Regions from separate parts of the Lysinibacillus sp. GW247-5R2A genome, predicted to be linked through region 1. Evidence: riboswitches for the same ligand, from Rfam matches in the RefSeq annotation. Region 1 holds a riboswitch; each other region holds the start of a gene.
The links. Region 1 has a riboswitch for lysine ahead of AC07YC_RS21845 (transporter substrate-binding domain-containing protein). Riboswitches for the same ligand answer to the same signal wherever they lie in the genome.
Positions count from the first base shown of each region.

Region 2: linked by a shared signal. The riboswitch ahead of AC07YC_RS17775 (amino acid permease) and the one ahead of AC07YC_RS21845 (transporter substrate-binding domain-containing protein) in region 1 are both predicted to bind lysine.
Region 3: linked by a shared signal. The riboswitch ahead of AC07YC_RS10755 (aspartate kinase) and the one ahead of AC07YC_RS21845 (transporter substrate-binding domain-containing protein) in region 1 are both predicted to bind lysine.

Region 1 is NZ_JBWKZL010000020.1:19,600-23,855, forward strand. It holds gene AC07YC_RS21835 (2-oxoglutarate dehydrogenase E1 component) at 1-183, shown strand, start outside; gene odhB (2-oxoglutarate dehydrogenase complex dihydrolipoyllysine-residue succinyltransferase) at 272-1,534, shown strand; lysine riboswitch at 1,839-2,025, shown strand; gene AC07YC_RS21845 (transporter substrate-binding domain-containing protein) at 2,144-3,001, shown strand; gene AC07YC_RS21850 (amino acid ABC transporter permease) at 3,171-3,896, shown strand; gene AC07YC_RS21855 (amino acid ABC transporter ATP-binding protein) at 3,909-4,256, shown strand, end outside.
Region 2 is NZ_JBWKZL010000012.1:3,251-7,506, forward strand. It holds gene AC07YC_RS17770 (CynX/NimT family MFS transporter) at 1-1,210, opposite strand, end outside; lysine riboswitch at 1,362-1,538, shown strand; gene AC07YC_RS17775 (amino acid permease) at 1,620-3,083, shown strand; gene AC07YC_RS17780 (response regulator transcription factor) at 3,247-3,939, shown strand; gene AC07YC_RS17785 (sensor histidine kinase) at 3,945-4,256, shown strand, end outside.
Region 3 is NZ_JBWKZL010000006.1:42,837-47,092, forward strand. It holds gene AC07YC_RS10750 (YslB family protein) at 201-635, shown strand; gene AC07YC_RS10755 (aspartate kinase) at 726-1,952, opposite strand; lysine riboswitch at 2,083-2,261, opposite strand; gene uvrC (excinuclease ABC subunit UvrC) at 2,354-4,144, opposite strand.

The DNA.
Region 1 (4,256 bases):
AACCAAGGCTCATGGAATTATGCACTAGAAACATTATATGAACTTGCAGAAGGTAAAAAGCTTCGCTATGTAGGTCGTCCTGCAATGAGCTCAACTTCTGAAGGGGATGCAGATTCTCATAAAGCAGCTCAATCATCACTTATTGAAGAAGCAGTTGCTGAGCCAGTAAAGGTTAAAAAATAACATATAAATATTGATAGCTGGGCTACTTGCCCATCAGCAGTAGCCCTTTTATGTGCGTCATGCACGTTAATCAAAGGAGGAAATGAAAGTGGCTGAAATTAAAGTCCCTGAATTAGCAGAATCGATTACAGAAGGTAGTATCGCACAGTGGGTTAAAAAAGTGGGCGATCGCGTTGAAAAAGGTGAATTCATCGTTGAACTTGAAACAGATAAAGTAAACGCTGAAATCATTTCTGAAGAAGCAGGTGTATTAACACAAATTTTAGCTGAAGAAGGCGATACTGTACTAGTAGGTCAAGTTATTGCTATCGTAGAAGCAGGCGAAGGCGCAGCAGCTGCACCAGCAGCGGCAGCACCAGCTGAAGCAGCTCCAGCTCCAGCAGCGCCACAAGCGGCTCCTACAGCACCAGTTGCAGCAGCTCCTGTAGTAGAAGAAACTTCTGGTGAGCGTGTTATCGCATCTCCAGCGGCACGTCGACTTGCACGTGAAAAAGGCATCGATCTTGCAGCGGTATCTCCAGTAGATCCACAAGGCCGTGTTCGTGTACAAGATGTATCAGCACATGGTACAGCACCAGCAGTAGCAGCACCTACACCTGCACCAGTAGCAACTACAGGTGGCCCAGTTGTATTCACACCAGCAGCTAATTCTGACCGTGTAACAATTGAAAAAATGAGCCGTCGTCGTCAAACAATTGCAAAACGTTTATTAGAAGTTAAACAATCAACAGCCATGTTAACAACATTCAACGAAATTGACATGACAAACATCATGGCACTTCGTAAACGTAAACAAGAAGAGTTTGTTAAAGCAAACGACATCAAACTTGGTTTCATGTCATTCTTCACAAAAGCGGTTGTTGCAGCACTGAAAAAATACCCATACGTAAACGCTCAAATCGTTGGCGATGAATTACATTTAAATAACTTCTTTGATATCGGTATTGCAGTATCAACTGAAGAAGGTTTAGTAGTACCAGTTGTACGCGATGCAAACAGCAAAAACTTCGCAGAAATCGAAAAAGATATCGCTAGCTTAGCGACTAAAGCTCGTGAGAAAAAACTAGGCTTAAATGACATGGCTGGTGGATCATTCACAATCACAAACGGTGGTGTATTCGGTTCATTAATGTCAACACCAATTATGAACGGTACTCAAGCTGGTATTTTAGGTATGCACTCAATTGTTAACCGCCCAGTTGCAGTAAATGGTGAAGTTCAAATCCGTCCAATGATGTATGTAGCACTTTCTTATGATCACCGTATCATCGATGGAAAAGATTCTGTAGGATTCTTAAAAACAGTTAAAGAATTAATCGAAAATCCTGAAGATTTATTATTAAATTCATAATTCCTTTAAACCCTGTAAACTTTGTTTTACAGGGTTTTTTTCTTGGTTTTCTGTATCACTAAAGTCTTTAGTGATTATGAAAATACGAAACTATTTACTTAGAATAAAAACCATTGATCGTAAAAATTTGTGGTTTTCGGGCTGATATATTGACAAAAATACATAGATTAACAATGGATAGGTCAAGCATAATACCCTAATATTGGCATTAGTCAGAAAAATGATAAAACTCTCTTGACGTACATACTAGTTTTATAGTAGTATCTAAATATCAATTAAATAAACAAACCTCACTAACATATAACAGTGAGGTAGAGGCGCGGTATTTATTAGTTCATTGTTGAGTACAAGCAAACAAAGACGCAATGAAGAAGGAAATATCGCCGAAGTATAAAAGGAGCTCGTACTTTTATGCTGGGTCTGCAGTGAATAAGTGCAGGACTGTCCTAGTAAATTCAATTCCAAGTTTACTAGGTTGTGCTATCTCGGAAACATGGAATAATAGTGAGGATTTGGGCAACTGTCATAAAAGGTAAGACCTAAGTTCACAAAACTTAGGTCTTTTTTCGTACAGTTGTCTTATTTTTTTACAGAAAAGGGGAGTTTTACATGAAAAGAAAATGGCTGTTAGTAATGATCTCTATCATGACGGCAATTGTGCTAGCTGCATGTGGCACTAGCGACAAAAAAGAAGGCAGTTCAGGAGAAGCTGGCGTAGATAAGGAAAAAGGCGGCGGTGAATTCCGAATTGGAATGGAGGCTGGCTACCCACCATTCAACTGGACACAGCAAAATGATGCAAATGGCGCGGTGAAAATTGCAGATAATGCAGAGTATGCAGGCGGCTATGATGTACAAATGGCGAAAAAAATCGCTGAAGGCTTAGGCAAAGAATTAGTGATCGTTAAAATGGAATGGGACGGCTTAGTACCAGCGCTACAATCAAATAAAATTGATGCAATTATCGCGGGCATGTCGCCAACAGAAGAACGTAAGAAAACAATTGATTTTACAGAAAACTACTATACTTCTGATTTTGTCATGGTTATTAAAAAAGGCAGCAAATATGAAGGGGTCAAATCGATTCAAGATTTCGCTGGCGCAAAAATTACATCACAACTTAATACATCCAACTACAATGTGATTGATCAAATCAAAGATGTTAATAAACAAACGGCAATGGAAAGCTTCCCAGCTATGCGTGTAGCTTTAGAGGCAGGCAAAATTGATGGCTATGTTGCAGAACGTCCAGAAGGTATTTCCGCAGCTGCTGCCAACGATAAATTCACATACGTAGCATTTGAAGAGGGTTTCGATACAGATCTTTCAAATACGTCAATTGCTGTAGGCTTACGTAAAGAAGATGCGAATCTTGATAAAATCAATGAAATTCTAAAAGGAATTTCTGAAGATGATCGTCAAGCGATTATGGAAGAAGCTATTTCTCAGCAACCAGCAGCACAATAAAAAAATGGCACGGACTAGTGGCTAGTCCGTGCACTATCATTTCATCATTATTAAAATGAGAACCTCTCTACATAATGATAATGTCCTAGCGAAATAAAACATAGACTAGTAGAAAGAGCTAGGGCAGGAAAAAGATAGCAAGCAACATGACATTGTTAGGAGGAACATCATGAGTCTTGAATGGATACTTTCAATTATTGAAAATAACTGGCAAATGTTTTTACGAGGTGCGTATTATACGTTACTAATTTCGACTATCAGTACAATTATTGGTGCATTTATCGGATTTTTCATCGGAATTATGCATACGATTCCAGTTCGTAAAAAAGGTGTGAAATTTTATGGCTTAAAGCTTATTAATTTTATACTCACATGCTATGTTGAATTTTTCCGTGGTACACCAATGATTGTACAGGCTATGGTTGTCTACTATGGATTAGATATTGCATTTGGCATAGACATGCACTTTATTACAGCCGGGATTTTAGTCGTTTCGCTTAATACAGGTGCCTATATGGCGGAAATTGTTCGCGGTGGTATTGTATCCATTGATAATGGTCAATATGAGGCAGCATCAGCTATCGGTATGAATCACTTCCAGATCATGCTTCACGTAGTTTTACCACAAGTAGCGCGTAACGTACTACCTGCGACAGGCAACCAATTAATTATGAATATTAAAGATACAGCCGTATTAAACGTTATCGGAGTAACAGAATTATTCTTCCAAACAAAATCAATCTCCGGTAACAACTTCCGTTATTTTGAATCATTCTTTGTAGCTTGTATTCTTTACTTCATCATGACATTTACTGCATCACGTATTCTGTTATATGTTGAAAAACGATTAGATGGACCAGATGCTTATCAAAAAGAACAAAAAGAAGCAATTTAGGGGGACGCACAAATGGCAGTCATTAAAATCGAGCATTTAAGTAAATCATTTGGACGTAACCAAGTGTTAAAGGATGTTAATTTTCAAGTGGAAAAAGGGGAAGTTGTTTGTTTAATTGGTTCCTCTGGTTCAGGTAAATCCACTTTACTTCGTTGTATAAATTTATTAGAAACACCAAGTGGCGGGCAAATTATTTATCAAGGGGAGGACATCCTAGACGAAAAACACAATATCCAAGAATATCGAACACATCTAGGAATGGTATTCCAGCAATTTAATTTATTTAACAACCACAATGTTTTAAATAATTGTACAGTGGGGCAAATAAAAGTTTTAAAACGTTCGAAAAAGGAAGCGGAG
Region 2 (4,256 bases), on a different contig from region 1:
AAGCTCGCATGGAACATAGGAAGAGTGTCATAGCTACAACAACAAAGAGCCAACCTGCAATATTCCACCCACCAAATAAATCATGGAGGTATCCGAAAAGAATCGGCCCAATGGCAGCGAATAAATAGCCCAATGATTGTGCAAAACCTGATAGATCAGCGGCTTCAAATGCTGTACGCGTACGAAGTGTAAAGAACATCATTGCTAATGCAAATGAAGCTCCACCTGCTAAACCTAGAAGGATCATCCATAATATCCCCAATGTTGTCCATTCCATTACAACACCGACAAATCCTACTAAATAAAACGATGTAAACATAAGGACAAGTGGTCTTTGTGAAGTCATTTTACCAGCAATAATGGGGACAGCCAATGCCATGGGGACTTGTGAGAATTGCATAATAGAAAACATCCAACCAGCTTTATCAGGAGCCAATCCCTGCGCAATATAAATTTCAGGAATCCAAGCTGCTGTCGTATAAAATAATAAAGATTGTAAGCCCATTGCACCGGTTACTGCCCATGTAACAGGTGATTTCCAAAGAGGTTTACCTGTTTTTGGGGCCGTAGTAGCTGGTTCTGGCTTATTCAATTTCAATTGCGGTATCCAAATTAAAATCGTTAATACGACTAATATAAGCGCCACAGCCAATGCCCCTTGCCAACCTAGTGAGGAATTAGCTATTGGATAACTAATACCTGCTCCAAGCCCAGCCGTTAAGTTCATCGACATGGTAAAAAATGCCATTAATAACCCTACATGGTATGGAAATTTTAACTTTAATAATCCTGGAATTAACACATTTCCAAATGATATGGCTACGCCAATGAGCACTGTGCCAAATACAAGTAACCCTGTTGTACCGAGGGAGCGTAGTACAATTCCTAAGGCCAATAAAATCGTAGATAAAAATAAGGTTAGCTCAAGCCCAAGCTTTCGTGCTACAACTGGTGCGAACGGTGATATAATGGCAAAAGCAAGCAATGGAATAGTTGTCAAAAACCCGGCTAGAACATTGGAAATACCAAGATCGTCACGGATAAAGGATACAATTGGACCCACAACCGTTAGTGGCATTCGTAACGTAGACGCGATAAATATTATTCCAAAAACTAATAATAAGGTTGTTCCCTTCCAGCTAATTTTTCTATTCGGGTAGCTAGCGGAATGATCATGTAAAGTCAAAATAATTCCCCCTGTTATTACCATTCTAATTGAACTACTATAACACTTTATCACACTATTAAAAATAGTGGAAAATTCACAAAATACAAAACATTAATGGTTATATTGAAATGTCTTAGGTCTTATGTTAGTATAGTAAACATCATAAATTTAATAATTATATGCCTCATGTTTGTAATGAGGTAGAGGTCGCGATATTTATAAGTAAGCTAATTGAAATGACAAGCATTGAAGAGATTAGTTGAAAGGAAATATTGCCGAAGTGTGAGGGGACTTGAAAACCTCATGCTGGGGCTGTCTCCGAAAGGAACAGAACTGTCACGTTTGTACAACGTGTTGAGCTATCGTTTAGGAAAACTGAGGATTAACTTAGCCATCACATTGTTCATGTGATGGCATTTTTTTGCCTCATAAATAGGAAGGAAGCTATATCGTGAGTGAAATAAAAGTAAATCAGCTCGGCCATAAAGCACCGGAGCTGAAAAAAGAATTAAAAAGCCGTCATATCACAATGATTTCTTTAGGCGGTACAATTGGTACAGGGCTATTTTTAGCCAGTGGTGGTGCCATTGCACAGGCAGGACCGGGAGGCGCATTACTTGCCTATGCCTTAATCGGTATTATGGTATATTTTTTAATGACCAGTTTAGGGGAAATGGCTGCCTATATGCCATCCTCGGGTTCTTTTAGTACGTATGCGACAAAATTTGTAGATCCCGCGCTAGGCTTTGCACTAGGCTGGAACTATTGGTATAACTGGGCAATTACGATTGCAGCCGAAATTGCGGCAGTGTCATTAATTATGAAATATTGGTTCCCAGATAGCTCGTCAGCACTTTGGACAGTATTGTTTATTGTAATTGTACTGACATTTAATTTATTGTCTGTAAAGAGCTATGGTGAAAGTGAATATTGGTTTGCGATGATTAAAGTGGCTACGGTCATTGTATTTATTATTATTAGCATATTAATGATTTTTGGTATTTTAGGTGGACAGGCACCAGTTGGTTTTACAAATTTCTTTATTAGTGATGGACCATTCCATGGTGGTTTCCTTGCTACATTTGGTATTTTCCTTGCAGCAGGATTTTCATTCCAAGGAACAGAGCTACTTGGTGTAACAGCAGGGGAAACAGATGATCCTGGAAAAAATATACCGAAGGCAGTAAAATCGGTGTTTTGGCGTATTATTTTATTTTATATTTTAGCTATTGCTGCTATAGGGATGTTGATTCCATTCACAGATGAGCGCTTATTATCGGAGGATATCGCTGTTTCTCCATTTACGCTCGTGTTTGATCGTTTAGGCATTGCTTTTGCTGCCTCCTTAATGAATGCCATTATTTTAACGGCTATGCTATCAGCAGGTAATTCTGGATTGTATGCATCTTCACGTATGCTATGGCAATTAGCAGTGGATGGTCATGCTCCTAAATTCTTTGCAAAGCTAAGTCGTCGAGGTATTCCGATTTATGCATTGATCGCAACATTAGCTGTAGGCTGTGTAGCGTTTTTAGCATCATTCTTTGGTGATGGGGTAGTTTATATCTGGCTTTTAAATGCCTCTGGGATGTCAGGTTTTATTGCTTGGCTAGGTATTGCATTTAGTCATTATCGTTTCCGTCGTGCTTTCGAGGCGCAAGGCTTAGATCCAAAGCTATTACCGTATAAAGCAAAGCTATACCCATTCGGTCCACTATTCGCCTTTACTATTTGTATGATTGTTGTAATTGGACAGAATTACACAGCGTTTATCGGAGGTACAATCGATTGGTATGGTATCCTTGTTTCCTATATTGGCATTCCATTATTCCTATTGCTATGGCTAGGGTACAAAATTAAATATAAAACAAAAATGCTTCCCCTTAAAGATTGTGATTTAAAAGTGGAAAATTAAATAGAAGAGCTGTTCTATAAACCGTTGTATGATGGTAGATGGAACAGCTTTTTTTATCTAGAGACCTTTAAAATTATTACTAAATTAATGTCATATATATGGTAATATACTATAGATATGGAAGTGTGATTTTTGACTTTCTAGTAGAGAGAGGTGCATGAAAATGCAAAAACATATTTTACTAGTGGAAGATGATGAGGCTATTCGCGAAATGGTAGCGAATTTTTTATTATTGGAGGGCTTCGAAGTCACCACTGCCAATAATGGAGAAGAGGCATTGCAATATTGTTTAAATCAAACCTTTGATTTAGTCATCCTAGATATTATGATTCCTAAGCTTAATGGATTAGAAGTTTTAAAAGTCATTCGAGAACAGGCAGCACTTCCTATCATCATTATGTCCGCAAAGGATAGTGATGTAGATAAAGCGCTTGGCTTGGGATTAGGGGCAGACGATTATATTGCTAAGCCATTTTCTATGCTAGAGTTCTCAGCTCGCGTAAAGGCGGTTATTAGAAGAGCTACAAAATACGCTGGCCAAATAGATCACAAACAAGATGTAATAGTTATAGGCCATTTAAAGATAGATATTGTTAATTTCTCAATAAATAAAAATGGACAGGCAGTGAAGCTAACATCAAAGGAATTTGCCATCTTAAAGCTATTTGTAACAAACCGTAACCGAGTTTTTACGAAAGAGCAAATTTATCAGCTAATATGGAAAGATGCCTATTACGGTGATGAAAATATTATTAATGTACATATTCGAAGGCTACGCGAAAAAATTGAAGATGATCCATCCAACCCCCAATATATTAAGACGCTGTGGGGAATTGGCTATAAGTTAGAAGGATAACAGATATGATAATCATTCTATTAATCATAATTGTAGTGCTTATAGGAATAGTTATTTTTCAGTGGAAAACAAAAACAGAACAAAATCAGACGATCCAATATATGAATGAAAAACTCCAAGCCATTGTTCAAGAAAAAAGTAACGAAAAGATTTTGGTAACTACGAGCAATTTACAAACTCAACAGCTACTTATTTCGATAAACGTTTGGCTGGACCATCACCAAAAAGTTCAGGCGACTCATCGCAAAATGGAAGATTCCATGAAAAAAATGCTGGCCAATATTTCACATGATTTAAAAACGCCTTTAACGGTTGTG
Region 3 (4,256 bases), on a different contig from region 1:
ACTGTGTATTTCATCATGGTACAATATTATGACATGTTTATTGTACTCTCAAGAGCTACGAGCGTCAAGGCAACTCGGAGTTTTTCATAGAGCTTATTAAAGAACTAATCTAGTGCATAATGCGTCGTTTTTTCTCGAAAAATCTACCATTACTTTATTAACGTTAAATTATAAGAAAATTCTAAGAAAGAAGGATAACAATGTTAAACACTCCATCTCCTACAATCTCATCCTTTGGTTATGAGATCATTCGCGATCATATTCTATCTTCTGTACTCGGTAAACATGAGGATGATGTCCTTTATTGGGCAGGTAAAGAGCTTGCGCGTAAGTTTCCATGTAAAAGTCAAGACGAATTAATCGCATTTTTCGCAGATGCCTGCTGGGGTACATTAGAGCTAATGAAAGAATCAAAAGACGGACGTATTTTCCAGTTGACAAACGACCCTGAAATATTGCAAATCAAACAACGTAGCTTCAGACTTGAGGCAGGATTTATTGCTGAACAGATTCAGCTAGCTAAAGGCTATTTGACAGAATGCTATGATGAAAAACGTGAAAAGCAACATTACGTTATGTTTACAGTCAAATGGGACGTGAAGGAACGAATTATGCATACAATTCCAACAGAGTAACAAAAAAGGATTGTCTCCCCATTCATTAAACGGGATGACAATCCTTCCTTTTATTTCGGACAATTACAGAAAATGCTGTTTCTTCTATTATTATATGTAAAGAGCCTGCTCTAAATTAAATTCATCATGCAGTGCATTTGCTGCACGAATCATTTCATCCTGCGGTACTACAACAGACACTTTAATTTCTGAGGTGCTCACCATCTTCACTGGGATATTTTCACGACGTAAACAATCGAACATGCGAGCAGCGACACCTGGATTCGAGACCATACCGGAGCCAACTATCGAAACTTTCGCTAATCCAATTTCGAAATCAGCAAAGCTAAAGCCAAGTGATACTTTACTATCCTCTAAAACACGTAAAGCTTCTGCAAATTCTTCTTTCAAAATCGAAAATGACACAGTTGGTTTTAATCCATCAATGATTGCTTGAACAATGATATCCACGTTGATGCGATTTTCAGCAAGAGTTGAAAATATATCCGCTAATGAAGCATGTGAATAAGCATCATACCCAATTGTTAAACGAATAACATCTGATTCAAAGGCAACACCACGCACGACTAAATTTTTCTCCATCTCTACTTCCTCCTTCAATAAAGTACCTACTGACTCCACTAAACTAGAGCGTATGATCACTGGCATTTGAAACTTTTTAGCTAACTCCACTGCACGTGGATGAATGATGTGTGATCCTAAATGTGCTATCTCTAACATTTCATCATAGGAAATTTCCTGTAGTTTTTGTGCCTTTACAACAAAGCGTGGATCTGCTGTATACACACCATCAACATTCGTGTAAATATCTGTCCGCTCAGCATCTAATGCAACAGCAAGTGCAACGGCTGTCGTTTCCGCTCCACCTTTCCCAAGCGTTGTTATATTTCGGTCATTGTCAATGCCTTGATCTCCAGCAATAACGACGATTTGTCCTTGCAGCAAATGCTCATCGATACGGCTAACATCGATATGATTGATCCTTGCATGACTATGCATATGATCCGTGTAAATGCCAGCCTGCCAGCCTGTTAGTGACACCGCATTATAGCCAGCTTCTTGTATTGCAATGGCAAACACGGAGCTGGATAACTGAGAGCATGAAGATACAGCTGCATCTAATTCACGTTTTGACACATCATCCGTGAAATGAAGTACGCTCATTTTCACATCCTGTATCGTTTGTCTCATCGCACCAACTACTACTACCACATCGAATCCTCTATCTCTTTCAGCAATTGCTTTTCGTGCAGCCTCTTGAATTTGTTCGGGCGATGCTAAAGCAGCCCCTCCAAATTTCATCACTATTCTAGACATTTCTTTTGCTTCCCTTCCCAGTCATGTAATTCACCTAAAATAAGGTGTAAAACTGCCTCTAGAAAACTAAAAAGGCAGCCTTCACAAAACGTGAAAGCTGCCTATAACATGTACAATATAAAACTTGCGCATGTGTGATAGCTCTCCGAAACGTTTAGAATCGGCAGTCTTACATTTTTTAAATGCAAAACCAGTACAACAGCGGAAACAACAATGCTGTACTTCGGCAAGCTCCCCTTTCACGCAATGTCTTAGGATTTGTTCATCCTCTTTTGCGCTACTTTTGAATCTTGCACCTCTATCATCACCTTAAAAGTGATTATATTAAATTTTTCCGCCCTCATCTAACAAGTGGGCTGTTAACATTGGATCACAATGTTATTTACAACCTTAGCATATGTCTATTCCTTTGACAATGACTCCTGCTGAAAATAGGCATAAATCTGATTTGCTAAATTAGCTGGCATCCCAGCTTCCTGTAAAGCAAGCTCACTAGCCTCCCGTATTTTCTTCACGGAACCAAAGTGTTTCAGTAATTGCTGTTTTCGTTTTGGACCGACACCTTCAATTTGATCCAGCACAGATTGGATAGCATGCTTTTCATGCTGTTGACGCAAGAAGGTAATCGCAAAACGATGGACTTCATCTTGTATTCGTTGTAGTAAATAAAAACCGTCACTTGTGCGTTTTAAAGCAATGACCTCAGGTGGATCACCAAACAATAGCTGAGATGTATTATGCTTGTCATCCTTTGCCAAACCAGCAATAGGTATAACTAGTCCTAATTCATCCTCTAATACTTCACGCGCAACTTCCATTTGACCTTTACCACCATCAATTAGCACTAAATCCGGTAATGGAAGTCCTTCCTTCAAAACACGGATATAGCGTCGACGAATTACCTCTTGCATAGCGCCATAATCATCATGCTTGGCTGCTGTACGGGTTTTATATTTGCGATATTCCTTTTTGGCGGGTTTGCCGTCAACGAAAACAACCATTGCAGATACGGCGTCTGTTCCATGCATATGACTATTATCAAAAGCTTCAATTCGTAATGGTGTCGTTATACCCATCGCATCACCAAGTGCCTCGCATGCACCAATAGTACGTTCTTCCTGCCGTTCGATAAGCTGGAATTTAGCGGACACTGCAATTTCAGCATTTTTCGTCGCTAAATCTACCAACTCCTTTTTTTGACCTCTTTTTGGCGTAAGAACTTTGATACCTAACAATTCCGTTAAAATGGCACCATCAATTGCTTGCGGAATAAAAACTTCTTTTGGCTTAATATGCTCTGGTTTTTCATAAAACCGTCCCACAAATGTTAGGAACTCTTCCTCTGCGTCTTGATAGATCGGGAAAATAGAAACATCTCGCTCGATCAGTTTACCTTGCCGAACGAAGAAAACCTGGACACACATCCATCCTTTTTCCACAGCATAGCCAAAGACATCACGGTTAGTAGTGTCACTTGATACTATTTTTTGCTTCTGCATAACTGTATCAATATGGGCGATTTGATCACGAAACTCCTTAGCTCGTTCAAACTCTAAGCTTTCGGCAGCCGCAAGCATTTTTACTTCAAGCTCCTTTTTGACTGCCTCCACGCCGCCGTTAAGAAACTTCGTCATATCCTCAATCATTTCCTGATAAACATGACTATCAATTTCTTTCACACAAGGTGCTATACATTGACCCATATGATAATACAAACAAACTTTTGAAGGTAGCTGCACACATTTTCGTAGTGGATATAAACGGTCCAACAGCTTCTTTGTTTCGCTTGCCGCATAGGCATTGGGATACGGTCCAAAATATTTAGCCTTATCCTTTTTTACTTTACGTGTCGTAATTAGACGAGGATGTTTTTCATTCGTAATTTTTAAATATGGATACGTCTTATCATCTGTTAACATGACATTGTATTTTGGATCATGCAGTTTGATGAGATTCAGCTCTAAAATGAGTGCTTCAATATTTGATGATGTCACGATATACTCAAAATCTTCTATTTCGCTTACAAGTCTTTGCGTTTTACCTTCATGTGTTCCTGTAAAATAAGAACGAACACGATTTTTCAGTACCTTCGCTTTACCGACATATATAATTGTCCCCTGTCGATCTTTCATCAAATAGCAGCCAGGCTGGTCTGGTAGAATATCCAGTTTACGCTTAATTAAATCGTTCATTACCTACCTGCCCCCCTACGTAAGATTCCCCTCAATGAATCATTTTTATCTTTCTTTATTATATAACGAAAAAAAGCCGAACACATCAATTGATGGTCCGGCTTTTGTGAAC